DNA from 4 places in the Vibrio sp. B1FLJ16 genome. Region 3 is predicted to be linked to each of the others. Evidence: predicted binding sites of a transcription regulator. Region 3 holds the regulator's gene; each other region holds the start of a gene.
The links. Region 3 encodes CRP, which controls carbon source genes, mostly activating them, when cyclic AMP is high. Its sites were predicted from a motif close to TGTGANNNNNNTCACA; they were not measured.

Region 1: the regulator CRP is predicted to act here: its motif matches at 2,065-2,080, upstream of cdd (cytidine deaminase).
Region 2: the regulator CRP is predicted to act here: its motif matches at 2,038-2,053, upstream of KHN79_RS20980 (glycogen/starch/alpha-glucan phosphorylase).
Region 4: the regulator CRP is predicted to act here: its motif matches at 1,966-1,981, upstream of udp (uridine phosphorylase).

What each region holds. Positions count from the first base shown of each region.
Region 1 is NZ_HG992749.1:1,369,661-1,374,166, reverse strand. Features, by position in the region: gene sbcB (exodeoxyribonuclease I) at 1-742, shown strand, start outside; gene KHN79_RS06225 (CidA/LrgA family protein) at 801-1,175, shown strand; gene KHN79_RS06220 (CidB/LrgB family autolysis modulator) at 1,177-1,854, shown strand; gene cdd (cytidine deaminase) at 2,185-3,072, shown strand; gene purT (formate-dependent phosphoribosylglycinamide formyltransferase) at 3,400-4,506, shown strand, end outside.
Region 2 is NZ_HG992750.1:1,554,870-1,559,375, forward strand. Features, by position in the region: gene KHN79_RS20980 (glycogen/starch/alpha-glucan phosphorylase) at 1-1,861, opposite strand, end outside; gene malT (HTH-type transcriptional regulator MalT) at 2,578-4,506, shown strand, end outside.
Region 3 is NZ_HG992749.1:2,783,952-2,788,457, reverse strand. Features, by position in the region: gene astD (succinylglutamate-semialdehyde dehydrogenase) at 1-1,139, shown strand, start outside; gene KHN79_RS12720 (DUF1338 domain-containing protein) at 1,263-2,054, shown strand; gene crp (cAMP-activated global transcriptional regulator CRP) at 2,372-3,004, opposite strand; gene KHN79_RS12710 (phosphoribulokinase) at 3,245-4,114, opposite strand; gene KHN79_RS12705 (YheU family protein) at 4,506-4,506, opposite strand, start outside.
Region 4 is NZ_HG992749.1:1,020,343-1,024,848, reverse strand. Features, by position in the region: gene KHN79_RS04715 (DUF1887 family protein) at 1-983, shown strand, start outside; gene udp (uridine phosphorylase) at 1,112-1,870, opposite strand; gene KHN79_RS04705 (zinc/cadmium/mercury/lead-transporting ATPase) at 2,180-4,483, opposite strand.

The DNA.
Region 1 (4,506 bases), 1.4 Mb from region 3:
GATGCACGTATCAGGGATGTTAGGACGTGAGTGCCAGTACACCAGCTGGATTGTTCCGGTTGCATGGCACCCGACCAATAATAATGCGGTAATCACCATTGATTTGGCAAAAGATCCTCAGCCAATCCTTGATTTGTCCGCAGAAGAACTACATGAAAGACTATACACCAAGCGTGAAGAACTCGGTGATCTGTTACCTGTGCCTGTCAAACTGGTACACCTGAACAAGTGCCCTATACTAGCGCCAGCAAAAACACTGACAGCTGAAAATGCAGAGTCTATCGGTATTGATCGTCAACAGTGTTTAACTAACCTAGCGTTACTTCGTCAGCACCCAGAGATTCGTGAGAAGCTGATCAGCCTGTTTGCCGTTGAGCGCAAATTTGAAAAGGATGATGATGTGGATACCCAGCTTTACGATGGATTCTTCTCTCCAGCAGATCGCACAGCAATGGATATCATCCGAGAAACTGACCCGAACAACCTCGCAGCACTGGATATCGAATTCGATGATAAACGTATTAAGCCATTGCTGTTCCGTTATCGAGCCCGAAACTTCCCGGGTACGCTCGATGAACAAGAACAAAGACGCTGGGCACTGCACTGCCGTGAAGTATTTGAAAGCCAAATCGAAGAGTACATGATGAATTTGGAAAACTTAGTTCACGAGCACGAGAGTGATGAAAAGAAAATCGCGCTATTAAAATCTGTTTATCGCTACGTGGAGAGCCTGGCCTCTTAATTTATCAGTCAATCAAGGGCACCTTTGGGTGCACTTGACGTTTTTATATGCTTTCAAAATGATAAAAGATCGATTATTACACCTGATCCAACTGCTTATTTCCCTCTCTCTCATCATGGGCGCACTTGGTATCGGAGTTACTATTCAAAAGTTCACTGACATTTCTGTTCCGGGCAGTGTCATCGGCATGCTCATCTTGTTTTTTACTATGGTCATTGGCATCGTCAAAGTTGAATGGGTCAAACCCGGCGCGACTCTATTCATACGCTATATGATTTTGTTGTTTGTTCCTGTTAGTGTCGGCCTTATGCAGCATTTCGACCTTCTATTTGCCAACGCCTTGCCTATTTTGGCAAGCGCAGTAGGTGGAACATTGATCGTTTTAGTAAGTTTGGCGTGGCTGTTAGATTACCTGCTTAAGGAGAAGCACTGATATGTGGATTATCCTCACTGTTGTCGTTTTCCTTATTGCCCGAAAAATTGCAGTTAAGGCCAACCACCCACTTGTGAACCCGCTACTTATCAGTATCGCGGTTATCATTCCATTGCTGACGTATTTAAAGGTACCCTTTGATACTTACTACGCCGACAATGAAGTGTTCAGCTTCTTATTACAGCCTGCGGTAGTGGCGTTGGCTTATCCACTTTATGAACAGCTTCCGCAAATCAAAGCAAACTGGCGTATTATCTTCTTCGCTTGTGTTCTGGGCAGCGTGATGTCAATGATGACGACGACCTTGATTGCCGTGGCATTCCATACCGAGCTTAGTTTAATCGCAAGTCTAGTAGGTAAATCTGTAACCACCCCTATCGCGATGGAAATCTCCAGTCATCTTGGCGGAGAAGCGGCGGTTGCTGCAATAATGGTTCTTCTGGTTGGTTTGCTGGGCGCGATCATCGCCTACCCAATCTATAACCTCATTGGTATTAAGCACCCTATTGCCCGCGGCCTTACTATGGGTACCGTGTCACACGCTCTTGGTACAGCGACCTGTGTAGAGAAACAACCCGCTGACGCAGCATTTTCATCACTGGCACTAGTATTGTGCGGCATTATCACTTCTGTTTTGGCTCCGAGCTTTTTCGCCTTAGCAGTCTGGTTCTACCAATAGTCAATAATACTCGGCCTGCCTCCTCTCTCTGCAGGCCGAATAGTTTCCTTTCCCTACTCTCTACTTTGGCCATGTCTCGATAAGCTTAGTTGACAGCTTCGACCATTAATTGTCGTAACACACGATCTTCAATTGTTTGGGTATATACGTTTGAGTTGATATATTTATGAGACGCGATTAACACTCAACGCCTGTGCAATCGAATACATGTGTGACATCACTCTAATTGTGTAACGAAGAAATTACTTGCAGCACATACCGTGATCTAAAGCACAGAACATTTCTCTACTTTGCATAGAATAACTGTCCATGCAATAACAAGGATTCCACATGAAAAGTCGCATTGAACAAGCGCTAGCAAGCGCTCCTGAAGCACTTTCAAACCAACTTGCTCCAATCGTCTTAGCCGATGATTTTGATGCCACTCTTTCAGTACAGCAGTTTGAACAGTTACTTTCCGCTACTGGCCTATCAGATAAAGAGCTGCGTGTCGCTCTGCTTCCTTTTGCTGCTGCTTATTCTTACGCTCCTATTTCTGAATTCTATGTTGGCGCAATTGTTCGCGGCCTTTCAGGGCGTCTTTACTTCGGGGCAAACATGGAGTTCCTTGGTGTTCAGCTAGGTCAAACCGTTCACGCCGAGCAATCAGCAATCAGCCATGCTTGGATGAAAGGTGAACGCGGCCTGACGGACATTACCATTAACTTCAGCCCTTGCGGTCACTGTCGTCAGTTCATGAATGAGCTTTCTACAGCCAAAGAGTTAAAAGTACAGCTGCCAGAACGTGAAGAGAAATCACTGCACGAGTACCTTCCTGAAGCGTTCGGCCCTGCAGATCTGGGCATCACATCAGGCTTAATGGCAGAGGTTAAACATCAGTTCGGCTGTGACGACAGTGACACATTGATTCAAAAAGCTGTCGACGCAATGAACATGAGCCATGCTCCTTACACCAATAACCTTAGTGGTTTAGCGTTAGAGCTTACTGATGGCCGAGTTTTCCAAGGTGCATACGCTGAAAATGCGGCATTCAATCCTAGCCTTCCTCCTCTTCAGGTTGCGCTGATTCAGGTTCTGCTAGCAGGCGAAACGTTCGATAAGATCAAAACCGCAGCTCTGGTTGAGAACTCAGAAGGTAAGATTAGCCATCTGGCTGACACGCAATCGACACTGGAAGCACTTAACCCAGACATTCCACTAAGTTTCGTTAACGTGTAAGTCACGCAGCCAAGTCGACAAAAGCTCTACAACAAGTAGAGCTTTTTTATTGGCAAAAATCCTTACGCAAACGTTTGCTTTGCAGAAAAAAATCAGTATGATCCCCTGAAAATTCTGTCTCATCATACCAATCTCAGTACGTAAGTGTTCAGAAATAGCGTAGGAAAAATGCTTGAGAACAAGGCGGATATTTTCGATAAGTAGTTATTCTACAATCAAACTACTTTGTTAACGAAAAAGGTAACGCAGTTATCGAGCATTTTAACAAGCTAGAATGACCACTTATCTACATAAGATTGGTATCAATATATTTTGTAAGGGAACAATATGTTCGGTACTGCAACTAGCGCGAATGCTACCCGTGTATTACTTTTAGGCTCTGGCGAACTTGGTAAAGAAGTAGCAATAGAATGCCAACGACTTGGTTTAGAAGTCATAGCTTGTGACCGTTACGCGAATGCACCAGCAATGCAAGTCGCTCACCGCAGCTACGTACTTGATATGTTGGATGGTCAAGCTTTAGAAGAGATCATCAACAAAGAACAACCTGACTACGTTGTACCGGAAATTGAAGCTATCGCTACCGACAAGCTGGTTGAACTAGAAGCGAAAGGCTTAAATGTGGTTCCAACAGCGAAAGCGACTAAGCTCACAATGAACCGTGAAGGTATTCGCCGTTTAGCGGCGGAAGAACTTGAACTAACCACATCTCCTTACCGATTTGCAGATAACTACGATGACTTCAAAGCTGCAGTAGAGTTCGTAGGTATCCCATGCGTTGTTAAACCAGTGATGAGTTCATCTGGTAAAGGCCAAAGCGTTATCAAAACAGAAGGCGATATTGAAAAAGCGTGGAATTATGCACAAGAAGGCGGTCGTACTGGTGCTGGTCGTGTAATTGTTGAAGGCTTTATTGATTTCGACTACGAAATCACCTTGCTAACCGTACGCGCTGTTGATGGCGTTCATTTCTGCGCGCCAATCGGACACCGCCAGGAAGATGGTGACTACCGTGAATCATGGCAACCACAAGTAATGTCAGAAAACGCAGTAAAAGCGGCAGAGTACGCAGCTGAGAAGGTAGTTAATGCGCTAGGCGGTTACGGTATTTTTGGCGTTGAGCTATTTGTGAAAGGTGACAACGTTATCTTCAACGAGGTTTCTCCTCGCCCACACGATACAGGTATGGTTACGCTGATTTCTCAGGAAATGTCTGAATTTGCGCTGCATGTGCGTGCGTTCACAGGTATGCCAATCAATCAAATCGTTCAGTATGGCCCATCAGCATCAGCGGTCATCCTAGGTCAAGGTACTTCAACGAACATTCGGTTTGATAACCTGTCTGAAGCTCTGGCACAACCACAAACGCAAATTCGTCTGTTCGGAAAACCAGAAATCGATGGTCGCCGTCGTTTAGGTGTTGTACTCACTCGT
Region 2 (4,506 bases), on a different replicon from region 3:
CGATGCGAGGATCGTTATTGATCTTCTCTGCAATCTTGTTAACCGCGAAGATGATTTCTTTCGCCAGGTGGTAACCAGGAGCGGCTTTCGCTGCGAAGATACATACACGTGGTGTGCACTCGAAGCCAGGCTCGTTAAGGATACGGTGGTACAGAGACAAGATGTGTAGCAGGTCTAAGTGCTGACGCTTGTACTCGTGCAGACGCTTGATTTGAACATCAAAGATTGCATTTGTATCTAGCTCGATACCCATGTGCTCTTTCACCCAGTTAGCCAGGCGCTCTTTGTTCTCTTTCTTAACTGCCATGAATTCTTTTTGGAATTTCTCGTCAGTTGCAAACTTCGCGATACCTGAAAGTTGCTCAAGCTTCGCTGGCCATTCGTTGCCAATCTTATCTGTGATTAGCTGAGACAGGCCTGGGTTACAGAACTTCAACCAACGACGAGGAGTAATACCGTTCGTTACGTTGTGTAGACGAGTTGGGTACATTTCGTGGAACTCAGGGAATAGGTCTTTCTTAACCAATTCAGAGTGAAGTGCTGCCACGCCGTTTACTGCGTAAGAACCGATTACACATAGGTTAGCCATGCGCACCATGCGGTGGAAACCTTCTTCGATGATAGAAAGCTTAGCTTGCTTCTCACCGTCACCAGGCCACATTGCACGAACTTCTTGCAGGAAGCGGTGGTTGATTTCAAAGATAATTTCCATGTGACGTGGAAGTAGGTGCTGCATTAGCGCCTCTGGCCATGTCTCTAGTGCTTCTGGAAGTAGCGTATGGTTAGTGTACGCAAATGTGTGCGAACTGATTTCCCAAGCCGCTTCCCAAGTCAGACCCTTCTCATCCATAAGGATGCGCATTAGCTCAGGAATCGCAATTGTTGGGTGCGTATCGTTAAGCTGAATCGTCTCTTGCTTAGGTAGGTCTGCTAGTGTGTAACCCGCCGCTTCGTGACGACGTAGAATATCACGTACTGATGCAGCAGAGTGGAAGTACTGTTGCATTAGACGAAGTGTTTTACCTTTCTCGTGGTTGTCGTTCGGGTAAAGCACTTTAGTGATGTTACCTGCGTCGATCAGTGCGTGCTGAGCTTCGAAGTAATCACCATTATTAAAGCTTTCTAGTGAGAATGGTGCAATTGCCTGACATTCCCAAAGACGTAGCGGGTAAACCGTGTCTGATTCGTAACCTACGATTGGTAGATCCCAAGGCATCGCTTTTACTGTCATGCCAGGAACCCATTTACGAACTTCTTTACCGTTCTCATTCACTACTTCAACGTGACCGTAGAAGCCGATTTCCTGAGCAAGTTCTGGACGAGCCACTTCCCACGGGTAACCTTCAACGCCACACCATGCATCTGGTGCTTCTTGCTGACGGCCATCCTTGAATGATTGCTTAAATAGACCGTACTCGTAGTGTAGGCCATAACCCACTGTTGGGTATTCTTGTGCTGCACATGAATCCATGAAACATGCTGCCAGACGACCTAGACCACCGTTACCTAGTGACGGGTCGCGTTCTTCTTCAAGAAGGTCAGTCAGGCTGTGACCAAGTTCGGCCATTGCTTCTGTTACTTGCTCGTACAGACCCATGCTGATTAGGTTGTTACCAGTCAGACGACCGATCAAGAATTCTAACGACAGGTAGTTAACGCTCTTCGCGCCTTTGATTTTTGGATCTTCTTCAGTAGCAAGCAAATCAAAAGTAGTTAGCTCTGCCAATGCGCGACCCATTGCAAGGTACCATGCGCGGCTATCTGCGTTTTCTACTGTGTGTGCGTAAGTTACTGAAAGGTGTTTCTTTACGCTGTCTTGGAACGACTTTTTGTCAAAATTTTTCTGTTGTGTAGGTTTCATTAAGAAATTCTCACGTCTTTTAGTAATTCATCTGCCATACATCGTGCATTTAGCAGTGTGAATAAACATCCTCCCAATTCTCCTCCTTCGAAGGAGGAGGAATGGGGGAGTAGAGGGGGTTACCGCGAACGGTTAGTGATCTAAATCTCAACAAAGCTGAAACTGCGTCAGTTGATAGTGATTTAGATCACGTGCAATTGTGAGAATAGTCTGAGATTTACGCATGACACTTTTTAGAGCACGAAATAGTTAGGTTGTAAAATTTGTCTTAGCGATCACAATAACCCGATTGAGAAAGATGAAACTCTTCCAAATATCGTGCAGACAAATTACTTGGCAATGACTTCAGAGTGCATTTTCGTGATAAAAATCACAAAACAAGGGCGTAGTTAGTATCATTTCTCAATTCCACAAGGAATTAGGAAGTGGATCAAAGTAAGCTACATTTCTGATGTCGTACCATCCCAAACGTTTTGCAAAACTTATAATCTTTATCCATTTATCGCTAGCTTTTATACCTAAGTAACTTTGAAGTCCGTTCTGTATACGCCATTACAGCGCTTACACGCTCTATGAGCCAGAGCCGACTAACTGACATGGACCGCTGAAAACAAGTTCAGCTGTATCGTTCAGTAAGAATGATTCCGTCGTTATTTAGATTGGTATAAGGACCTTGAAGTCATTTAGGTATACATAAATTAAGGACATAATTACTAATGTGGATTCCATCTAAGCTCACTCGACCTGGTCGGTTACACAACGCTATTGTGCGTCCAAGAGTGCTGGACTTACTGCAACAAGCGCCTTATTACAAGTTGGTTTTGTTTCGCTCTCCTGCCGGATACGGTAAAACGACGATGGCAGCACAGTGGCTGTCAGATAAGCCTAATGTTGGCTGGTACAGCATTGATGATAGTGACAATGATGGCTTTCGTTTCGTCAATTACCTGTTACAGGCACTGAACAAAGCAACCAATTTCAGTTGCGCTAATGCTCAAAAGTTGGCAGAAAAGCGTCAGATTTCCTCTTTGCGCTCTTTATATAGTGAGCTTTTCGCGGAAATGGCTGACTTTCACCAGGAATGTTACATCGTTCTTGATGACTACCACCTGATCACTAATGATGAAATTCATGAATCCATGCGCTTTTTCTTAAAGCACATGCCAGATAACCTGACCGTCGTTGTTACCAGTCGTGCTATGCCACCACTCGGAACGGCGAATCTTCGTGTGCGCGATTTGATGATTGAAATCGGTAACGAAATGCTGGCGTTCGATACGGAAGAAACCACCCGTTTCTTTAACCAGCGTATCGCTGATGGTATTGATGAAGACATGGCAAACAGCCTGAGAACGTATGTTGAAGGCTGGCCTTCTGCACTGCAACTTATCGCATTGCAGGCACAGCATCAAAAACGTAGCCTGGCGCAAACTGTTGAGTCAGTTTCCCAGTTCAACCACGCGCATTTATGGGATTACCTGGTAGAAGAAGTCTTTGATCTTCTCGATCACGAAACTCGTCACTTCCTGATGCAAGTCTCAGTATTAGATCATTTCAACGATGAGTTAGTATTTGCTTTGACTCAGCGCGAAGATGCACTTGGTATGATTGAATCGTTGAACCGCTACGGCTTGTTTATCTACCCTCTTGAGGGCGAACATAACTGGTTCCGGTTCCACAATTTATTCGGAGAGTTTTTATCTCACGAACGTCAAGCCCGGATTCCTCAGCAAGAAAAAGATCTGCACCGTAATGCCGCTCTGGCCTGGTTAAAACAAAAATCGCCGCACCAGGCGATTCACCATGCACAAAAATCAAACGATAAAGATCTGGTTGTCGAAATTCTAAATGAGTTTGGCTGGAAAATGTTTAACCAAGGCGAGTTAAGCACGCTGGAAAACGCGATTCATCAGCTTGATGCAGAACTGCTGTTCAGCCATCCGAAGCTGACCATGCTTCGTGCATGGCTGGCGCAGAGTCAGCACCGTTACAATCAGGTAGGTCAGCTACTTGAAGAAGCGGAAGCCGAACATAATAAGCGCAATATTGAGCTGGATGTCGGCTATCAAGGCCAAGCCAATGCGTTACTTGCTCAGGTTGCAATGAACAGCAACCAACCAGAAAAAGCACTTGAGTTAGCAGAACTTGCGCTCAGCAAACTAGACCATACGAACTATCGCAGCCAAATCGTCGCAACGTCCGTTGTCGGTGAAGTAAACCACGTACTGGGCAAGCTTGATCGCGCACTACCGATGATGCAGCAAACTGAGAAGTTGGCTCGTCAGTACCAAGTTTACCACCAGGCGTTATGGGCAATTTTGCAGCAAAGTGAAATATTAATTGCTCAGGGCTACGTCCAGGCCGCTTTTGAAGTGCAAGATTCGGGTTTCCGCTTAATTGAAGAACATCAGCTACAGCATGTTCCTCTTCACGAGTTCTTGCTGCGTATTCGCGCTCAGGTACTCTGGTGCTGGAACCGTCTGGATGAAGCAGAAGAGTGCGCTCACAAAGGGCTACAGATCCTTGAGAGCCATTCTCCAAGTAAGCACTTACACAGCTATTCAATGCTTGCCCGTATCGCCGTAGGACGCGGAGAGCTCGATAAAGCCGGGAAATTTATCGAGCACATTCAGCACCTGATGAAA
Region 3 (4,506 bases):
TTTCAATTCGCGCCTACCATGAACGTACCGGTGAAGCGACACGTGAAGCCGCAGGTAACCAAATTGTTCTTCGTCACCGACCTCTGGGTGTAATGGCAGTATTTGGGCCGTACAACTTCCCTGGTCACTTACCTAACGGTCACATTGTTCCTGCACTATTGGCGGGTAATACCGTGGTATTCAAACCATCGGAGCAGACGCCGTGGACTGGCGAAATAGCGATGAAACTATGGGAAGAAGCTGGTCTGCCTAAAGGTGTGCTGAACCTGGTTCAAGGTGCGAAAGAGACAGGTATCGCTCTGGCTGACGCGAAGGGCATTGACGGTGTGCTGTTTACCGGTAGCGCAAACACAGGTCATATTCTGCACCGCCAGTTCGCAGGTCAACCTGGCAAAATGCTGGCGCTGGAAATGGGCGGCAACAACCCGATGGTTATCTCTGATAACTACGGTGATATAGACGCAACGGTCTACACCATCATTCAATCCGCATTCATCAGTGCAGGCCAACGTTGTACGTGTGCGCGTCGTCTGTATGTGCCGCTTGGTGAGAAAGGCGATGCATTAATCACTAAGCTGGTAGAAGCAACAAATAATATCCGCGTTGATCAGCCATTTGCTGAGCCTGCGCCGTTTATGGGTCCACAAATTTCTGTTGCAGCGGCGAAATTCATTCTCGATGCACAGGCAAACCTTCAGTCACTGGGCGGCGAGAGCCTGATTCTGGCGAAAGCGGGTGAAGCGGCGTTTGTTACTCCGGGTATCATCGATGTAACCAATATCGCTGATCTGCCAGATGAAGAGTACTTTGGTCCGTTACTGCAGGTAGTGCGTTACGAAGGCCTGGAAAAAGCAGTGGAACTGGCAAATGACACGCGCTTCGGCCTGTCTGCGGGTCTGGTTTCAACAGACGACCAGGAATGGGATTACTTTGTTGACCATATCCGTGCGGGTATTGTAAACCGCAACCGTCAGCTGACAGGTGCAAGTGGTGACGCACCATTTGGTGGCCCTGGCGCATCGGGTAACCTTCGCCCAAGCGCATTCTACGCCGCAGACTACTGTGCTTACCCGATGGCTTCAATGGAAGGTGACGAAACCTTGTTACCTGCAACACTGAGCCCTGGTGTAACACTTTAATTTCAATGACAGAGCCACAACGATGAATTGTGGCTCAGTTTGCCAGCGCAGGTTAACGGATGGAGTATTAATCAGCGTTGGCAGGCAACTCACTTACCCTACATCTCGTAACAAGGAGCCGTTATGACCCCTGATGTGTTATTTGAATCACTGTGGCAAGACTACATTCAACGTCTTTGTCCTTCTGCTGCAAAAGTTCATCAACTTCTTCAAGAAGATGAGCCGTTAATCAATGACCATATTGCTCTGCGCACCTTCAATGTCGAGCCTCTTGGTATTGAGACGCTGGCGAAGCCGTTTCTGGCGATAGGCTACAAGGCATGTGGTGATTATCTGTTTGAGAGCAAGAAACTGGTTGCCAAGCACTACGAGCACCCAGATCCAAAACAGCCTAAAGTGTTCATTAGTGAGCTCAAGGTAGAAGAGTGCTCTGCGGAGCTGCAAGCGATTGTGGCGAAGCTGGTTGAGCAGGTGGATGCAGATAAACTCGCGGGTAGCGCATTTTTGCATGGCGGCCGTTTGTGGGATCTGAGTTTTGCCGATTATCAGACACTAGCGAAAGAGAGTGAGTACGCTTCCTGGCTTGCTGCACATGGCTACGGTGCGAATCACTTCACGGTCAGTGTGAATCAGCTCAATCAGCATGATGAAGTGAAGCAAGTGAATGATCACCTGCGTCAGGCTGGCTTTGTGATTAATGAGTCAGGTGGTGAAGTAAAGGGCTCACCAGAAGTGTTGCTGGAGCAATCTTCAACTATGGCAGATAAAGTATCGGTTAACTTTACTGAAGGCTCTGAAACCATTCCGGGGGGCTTTTACGAATTTGCTAAACGTTACTCGATGGAAAATGGTGAACTCTACCCGGGCTTTGTTGCTGCATCGGCAGACAAAATCTTTGAAAGCACGAATGGCTAACTGAGAGCGTTATTCAATTCCCAATAGTGATGCTGTTGGGAGTGATACCAATCGTAGTAAACAACTGGTCATTCTAGCTTGCTAAAATACTCGATAACTGCGTTAACTTTTCGTTTCAAAGTAAGTTGATTGTAGAATAACTACTTATCGAAAATTTTCGCCTTGTTCTCAAGCATTTTTTTCTACGCTATTTCTGATCACTTATTTACTGTGATTGGAATTAAACTTCCTAATCAGTATGTTACTCAAAAAGAAAAAGCCACCAATGTTGCCATTGGTGGCTTTTATTATTCTATTTACGTTATTCGAATCAGAGATTAACGAGTACCGTAAACAACGATAGTTTTACCGTGCGCAGAGATCAGGTTCTGCTCTTCCAGCATCTTTAAGATACGGCCTACTGTCTCACGAGAACAGCCAACGATTTGACCGATTTCCTGACGAGTGATCTTGATTTGCATGCCATCTGGGTGAGTCATCGCGTCTGGTTGTTTTGCAAGGTTCAGAAGCGTCTGAGCGATACGACCAGTTACGTCTAGGAACGCTAGGTCACCCACTTTTTGGCTGGTTACCTGAAGGCGACGAGCCATCTGCGCAGAAAGACGCATCAGGATGTCTGGGTTTACTTGGATAAGTTGGCGGAATTTCTTAAAAGAAATTTCAGCAACTTCACAAGGAGATTTAGCTCGAACCCAAGCTGTACGCTCTTGGTCTTCCTCGAATAGACCAAGTTCACCAATAAAGTCACCTTGGTTTAGGTAAGAAAGGATCATCTCCTTACCTTCTTCGTCTTTGATAAGAACCGCAACAGAACCTTTAACGATGTAGTACAACGTTTCAGCTTTTTCACCCGCGTGAATCAGCGTGCTCTTTGATGGGTACTTATGAATATGACAGTGTGAAAGAAACCACTCTAATGTTGGGTCGGTTTGAGGTTTACCTAGAACCATAATATCTCACTTCCTCTGCAGGGTACGCTTGCGCTATCCATATTTTAGCTAAGCCTGAATTAGGCTTACTAGAATAAGAGCACTTTTTATATGCTGCAAGCTCTCTTGTGTTTCGGTAAGAAATAGTATCCTTTTTCGAGGATGATTTCTTGATTTTAATCGTGCCACTGTTGGTATTTTCTACGCAAAATTGTGCACATAATCACAGTATGAAAAGTAAACATTCTGAAAGCGAGATTTTTAGCCGATTTTTCCTGTTTCTATCAGTTGTTGTAGGATAGGCCTCACAATGAGCTCCATCGCAAAACTCATCTTCCCGCCCGGTACGACGATAGTATTGTGGCGCGACATAAAAGAACCATCAATCATGGCCAGCAGGTAAGGGAAGTCGACATTTTTAATCCCGCGCAGCCGGATTACGACAAAACTCTCATCCAGGCTCGGAATGCCTTTTGCGTTAAGCGGGTTAGATGTGTCCACGGTCGGGACGCGCTGAAAGTTAATATGAGTACGCGAGAACTGCGGTGTAATGTAGTTCAGGTAGTCATCCATCGAACGCACGATGGAATCCATGACCGCTTCCCGGGAATGGCCTCGGTCGCGAGTATCGCGGACGAACTTCTGAATCCATTCCAGGTTTACAATCGGCACCATGCCAATCAGGAAGTCGACGTGCTGTGCGACATTGACCTCGCCGTCCACGACACCACCATGCAATCCCTCATAGAAAAGAACATCGCTGTTTTCTGGCAAGTCTTGCCAGGGTGTGAATGTACCCGGCATTTGATTGTAGGGTACTGCCTCATCAAACGTATGCAGATAGCGACGTATGCTGCCTGTACCATCTGAGCCAAACTGAGAAAAAAACTTTTCCAGACCGGGAAAGTCATTGGCTTGTGGTCCGAAGTAACTGATATGTTTGCCTTGCTCACGCGCTTTGCGAATTTCGATGTCCATTTCTGGGCGTGTAAAGCGGTGGAAACTGTCACCTTCAACCCATGCAGGTTTGACGTTCATCATATTGAACATCTTGCGAAAGGCTTCAGATGTAGTGGTTGTGCCGGCTCCTGATGAACCGGTAACCGCAATAATAGGGTGTTTAGCTGACATGACAAACCTTGTCGAAAATTGCTTTCCTGAATTATGCAGCAGATGTCTGCTGCACAGATGTTAACCCACTATAGCACGTAACAATGGCTTGTCATCGGGCGAGCGACGGCAAAGTGTGAAGGGGCTAGGGGCTATTTACCTTTTGAGGTGATTTTTGCAGCAGTTTGTGGGTTCTATATACAAGGCAGAGGCTTTGAAATGTAGTTACTCTACCTGATAAGCCGATAACGCAGTAGAGAGGAGCCACAAACGCTGCCCGAAGGGTTCGGCTAAAAGCGTTTTACTCTTTGTTGAGAGGTCTTTTGCTTAGAATGACTAGGCTACAAACCTCTCGCCGCGATTAAAACGCTTTTATCTCGAACAAAAATTCACCACGAAAGATAAACAGACCC
Region 4 (4,506 bases), 1.3 Mb from region 3:
TCCCTTCCGTAGTCAATACTTCTTTGATTAAACAGTCTATCCAGACACTGGCAAAAGACCTTCACGATCGCGGGGAAAGCGTAAAGCTCAATGCCAGTTGTGGTCTTCGCCACCGCTTGCTTTCTGTCTATGAGGTATTTCGCACCTATCACTGGCCAATCTTTGTGGTTGAGCCAAATAGTGACAAGCTATGCTGGCTGTACCCTGACGGTAAAGAAGACACCCAGGTAGAAGACCACATTACAATTGCTGACTATCTGAACATTTTTGGTGCTCGGGGTGAGTTCCAGGATGTGGATTTGCCGCCACTTCTTGACAAAAAGCTGTACGAGCTAGGAGAGCGCTGGGCATCAAATGCGCTTGAGCTTGGCCCAGGTCTGGCAACACTTAATTACCTTGCGACAACGTGTCGTAAGGAACAAAAGCTGGATGTTGAACTATCAGAAAAACAACAAGGTTATCGTGAGCTGAACATGCTACTGACAGACCTTGTGGAAGCAGAAATTGCGACGTATGAAGATGGTATTCTGACCTTTGCCAACGAAGATGCACGTCGTTTCTCTAACGGTGAGTGGCTGGAAACCCTTGTTAACAGTACTGTGAAACAAATCCAGGACACCATGCCTACAATCCAGGATCGCTCTCTGAACGTTCAGGTTTACCGTAAGCTTGGAGAAAGTGAAGTTCGTAATGAGCTGGATGTCGCAACAGTCGTAAATAACAAATTGCACATCATTGAGTGTAAAACGAAAGGCATGCGTGATGACGGTGACGATACACTGTACAAGCTGGAATCGCTGCGTGACCTGTTAGGCGGCCTGCAAGCAAGAGCTATGCTGGTCAGCTTCCGTCCTCTGCGCCACAACGACATTACGCGTGCAGAAGATCTGGGCTTAGCACTGATTGGCCCTGATGAACTAAAAGATCTTAAAACGCACCTGACGGCCTGGTTTGAAGCCGCGGGCGGTTCAGACGAAGTTTAATCGAGTCAGACACATAAAAGCAGCATAATCGCTGCTTTTTTATTGTATGGGTATGCATCAAATAAACATGAAAAAAGCCAGAGGATAACCTCTGGCTTTTCTAAACTTTTCCGTCAACAACAGAAGAATTAAAGCATTTTACGCGCTGCTTCTACAACCACTTTAATTGAGCGAGCTTCTGTCTCTTTCAGAGTTGAATGATCCGGGATCTCTTTTTGTGTACGGTTAATAATAACGCCCGCTACACAACCAGCTTTAAGACCTGAGCTTGCACACATTGTCAGAAGAGTTGCTGACTCCATTTCGAAGTTCAGAACGCCCATGTCCTGCCACTCCTGCATTGAGCCCTGGAAGCGTTTAACTACGCGGCCTGTGAACGTATCGTAACGCTCCTGACCCGGGTAGAAAGTGTCACTTGAAGCTGTCACACCCATATGAACCGTAGCACCCGACTCTTCTACTGCCGCTTTCATTGCTGTAGCAACTTCAAAGTCAGCAACTGCTGGGAATTCCATTGGTGCAAAGTGCAGACTTGCACCGTCCAGACGAACGGAACCTGTCGTCACGATCATGTCACCAACATTTACGTGCGGCTGGATTGCACCAGTAGTACCAACTCGCAGGAATGTGCGCACACCAAGCTGTGCCAGCTCTTCAACTGCGATAGAAGTAGATGGGCCACCGATACCTGTTGAGCAAACCACAACTGGCTTACCATCTAGCTCTGCTCGGTATAGCGTGTATTCGCGTTGACTAGTAAGGAATACTGGGTTCTCCATTTGCTCCGCGATTTTTTGAACACGTGCAGGATCACCAGGAATGATGGCTAGAGTCGCACCATTAAGATCAGCTTCAGTAACACCTAGATGGAATACAGCTTGAGACATAAGTCGCTCCTTGTTATGGCTTATTTTTTCAACAATAAGCTCATTAATCAGTGGTTGGGTACAAACGCACTGTAACGAACCTTAAGAAGATATATAGTGACCAATGTCACGCAAATTAAATGCAAACAAACAACACTTTCACATAAAGCAGATCCACATCACATAACGAACCATGTTTTAATCATATTGCATATGACAAGGCAGGATATAACCTTTGTAACATTGAGTTGGAAAATGTTGAGCATTGAATATAAAAAACCGAGATACTTGAATATCTCGGGTTAAATATAGTGCAACTTTGTTTCATTACTATATTTGTTTTGACTTAAAACGTAACAGCCTTAACGCATTAAGTGTCACTAGAGCCGTCGCCCCGCTGTCAGCTAACACAGCCACCCATAACCCGGTAATACCCAACAGACTAGTCACAAGAAACACACCTTTAAGGCCTAGAGCTAGCGCTACGTTCTGCCGAATATTATTCATTGTTGCCCGTGACAATTCGATCATAACAGGCAGCTCTGACAACCGGTTATGAGTCAGTGCAGCATCTGCGGCTTCAAGGGCAACGTCGGTTCCTCCTCCCATTGCAATACCGATACTGGATGCTTTCATCGCGGGTGCATCATTAATACCATCCCCGAGCATTGCAACAGTATGCTTCTTAGACAATGCTTCGACGTAGCGTACTTTATCTGCGGGTAACAAACTGGCCCGATAATCTATCCCGATTTGATTCGCGACCGCTTCTGCACTGCGCGGGTTATCTCCGGTCAGCATCACCGAAGAGATCCCCAACGCTTTCAGTGCTTGTACCGCATCATACGAATCTTGACGCAACATGTCCTGCCACGCGATCAAACCAATGATCTCTTCGTCCATTAGGACAACAGCAAGGGTTTTACCTGAGCCTTCTAAATGATTAACCTGCTCTTCAAGCGACTGAGAAAGTTGAAAATTCGCTTTTGAAGGCGCAACAACCTGAACCAACCGATCATCGACCATCCCCGATAAACCGGAGCCAACCAGAGCTGTTTTTTCACTGGCTTCATGAATAGTGATACCTAACTCTTTGGCTTTACTTACCAACGATATTGCTAGTGGGTGGCTCGACCCCGATTCAACTGAAGCTGTCAAACTAAGAAGCTCTTCTTCCGCTACTCCGAATGCCACTACATCGGTGACTTGCGGCTTGCCTTGAGTAAGCGTACCGGTTTTGTCAAAAGCGACAGACTCTACTTTACCTAGTAGCTCTAATGCCGCCCCACCTTTAATTAGCGCTCCGCGACGTGCTGCAGCCGCTAATCCCGAGGTAATCGCAGCAGGCGTTGAGATAACCAGAGCACATGGACATGCAATCAGTAGTAACGCTAAACCTCGGTAAACCCACGTCTCCCATGGTTGAGCGAACATTAAGGGAGGAAGGACAACCACAGACAGCGAAATCAGCATCATAAATGGTGTGTACCAGCGGCTGAACTTATCCAAAAAACGTTCAAGCGGAGCTTTGCGTGACTCGGCTTCCTCGATCAAATGCAGAATTCTATCTATCGCGTTGTCGCCCTGTCGAGACGTCACTTGTACTTGAACCACTTTATCGACGACGACAACACCTGCCATTAGTTTGCCGCCCTCGTCGTGTTCTACGGGAACGGATTCACCGGTTAACGCACTTTCATCAAAACTAGCCAGTGAGTTCATCAGCACGCCGTCGGCAGGTAATCGCTCGCCTGGAGCAACTTCAATAACATCACCTGGCTGTAGCTGTAATGCCGGCACTTCTTTTCGCACACCACCTTCAACTAGTTTCGCGTTCTCTGGAACCAATTCCATCAGAGCCTGAATACCGCTTCGTGCTCGAGATGATGCGTATGCCTCTAACTTTTCACCAATAAGGAAAAGCAATAACACCATGGCCGCTTCAGCGGTTTCTCCTAAATACAATGCACCTAACGCTGCCACACTCATCAAAGTTTCAATCGCAAACGGTGTTCCTCCTTTCGCCAGTTTGAGGGCTTTTCGCGCGATGGGAAACAGGCCGATCAAACAGGTTAAGGTAAATATCCAGGCGCTAAGTTGCGGGTTAATATCAGAGATAGTAGCCGCAACCAACATAGAGCCAGCGATGGAGAGGATGTGCAGATTATCAGTTACAAGAGTAATCCATCCTTTGGCTTCATTTTTCTTATTTGATTTATCCAGAGATGAAAGAGGAAAACCTGTCTGACGGGCGGTCTGCTCAATAACAGAGGCAAGTGAATGAACATTAAAATCCACCACCAGCTTCTCAGTGGCAAACAACACTTTGGCGTTACTCACTCCATCTAAGCTGGTAATCGCTTTTTCGAGTTTTAATGCACATGAAGGACAGTCCATGTCGGAAACCATCCAACTGTTGCGAACAGAGGAAACATACGCCCTTGCGGGGGCTTCTTCTTCGGTTGGGTTCGTGCCACAACCACCGCCACTGCAACAGGTACCTTCTGTTGAATCTACACTCGCTTGAGTAATGTCAGAGACTGGTTTAGTTGGTGCGCAGCAAGAGTCAATTCTACCCATCGACACCGCAGATTTGATTTTGCCTGATTGGCAACCCGGATGTTTTATACACATAAGCCACACTCCTTATTGGTAAT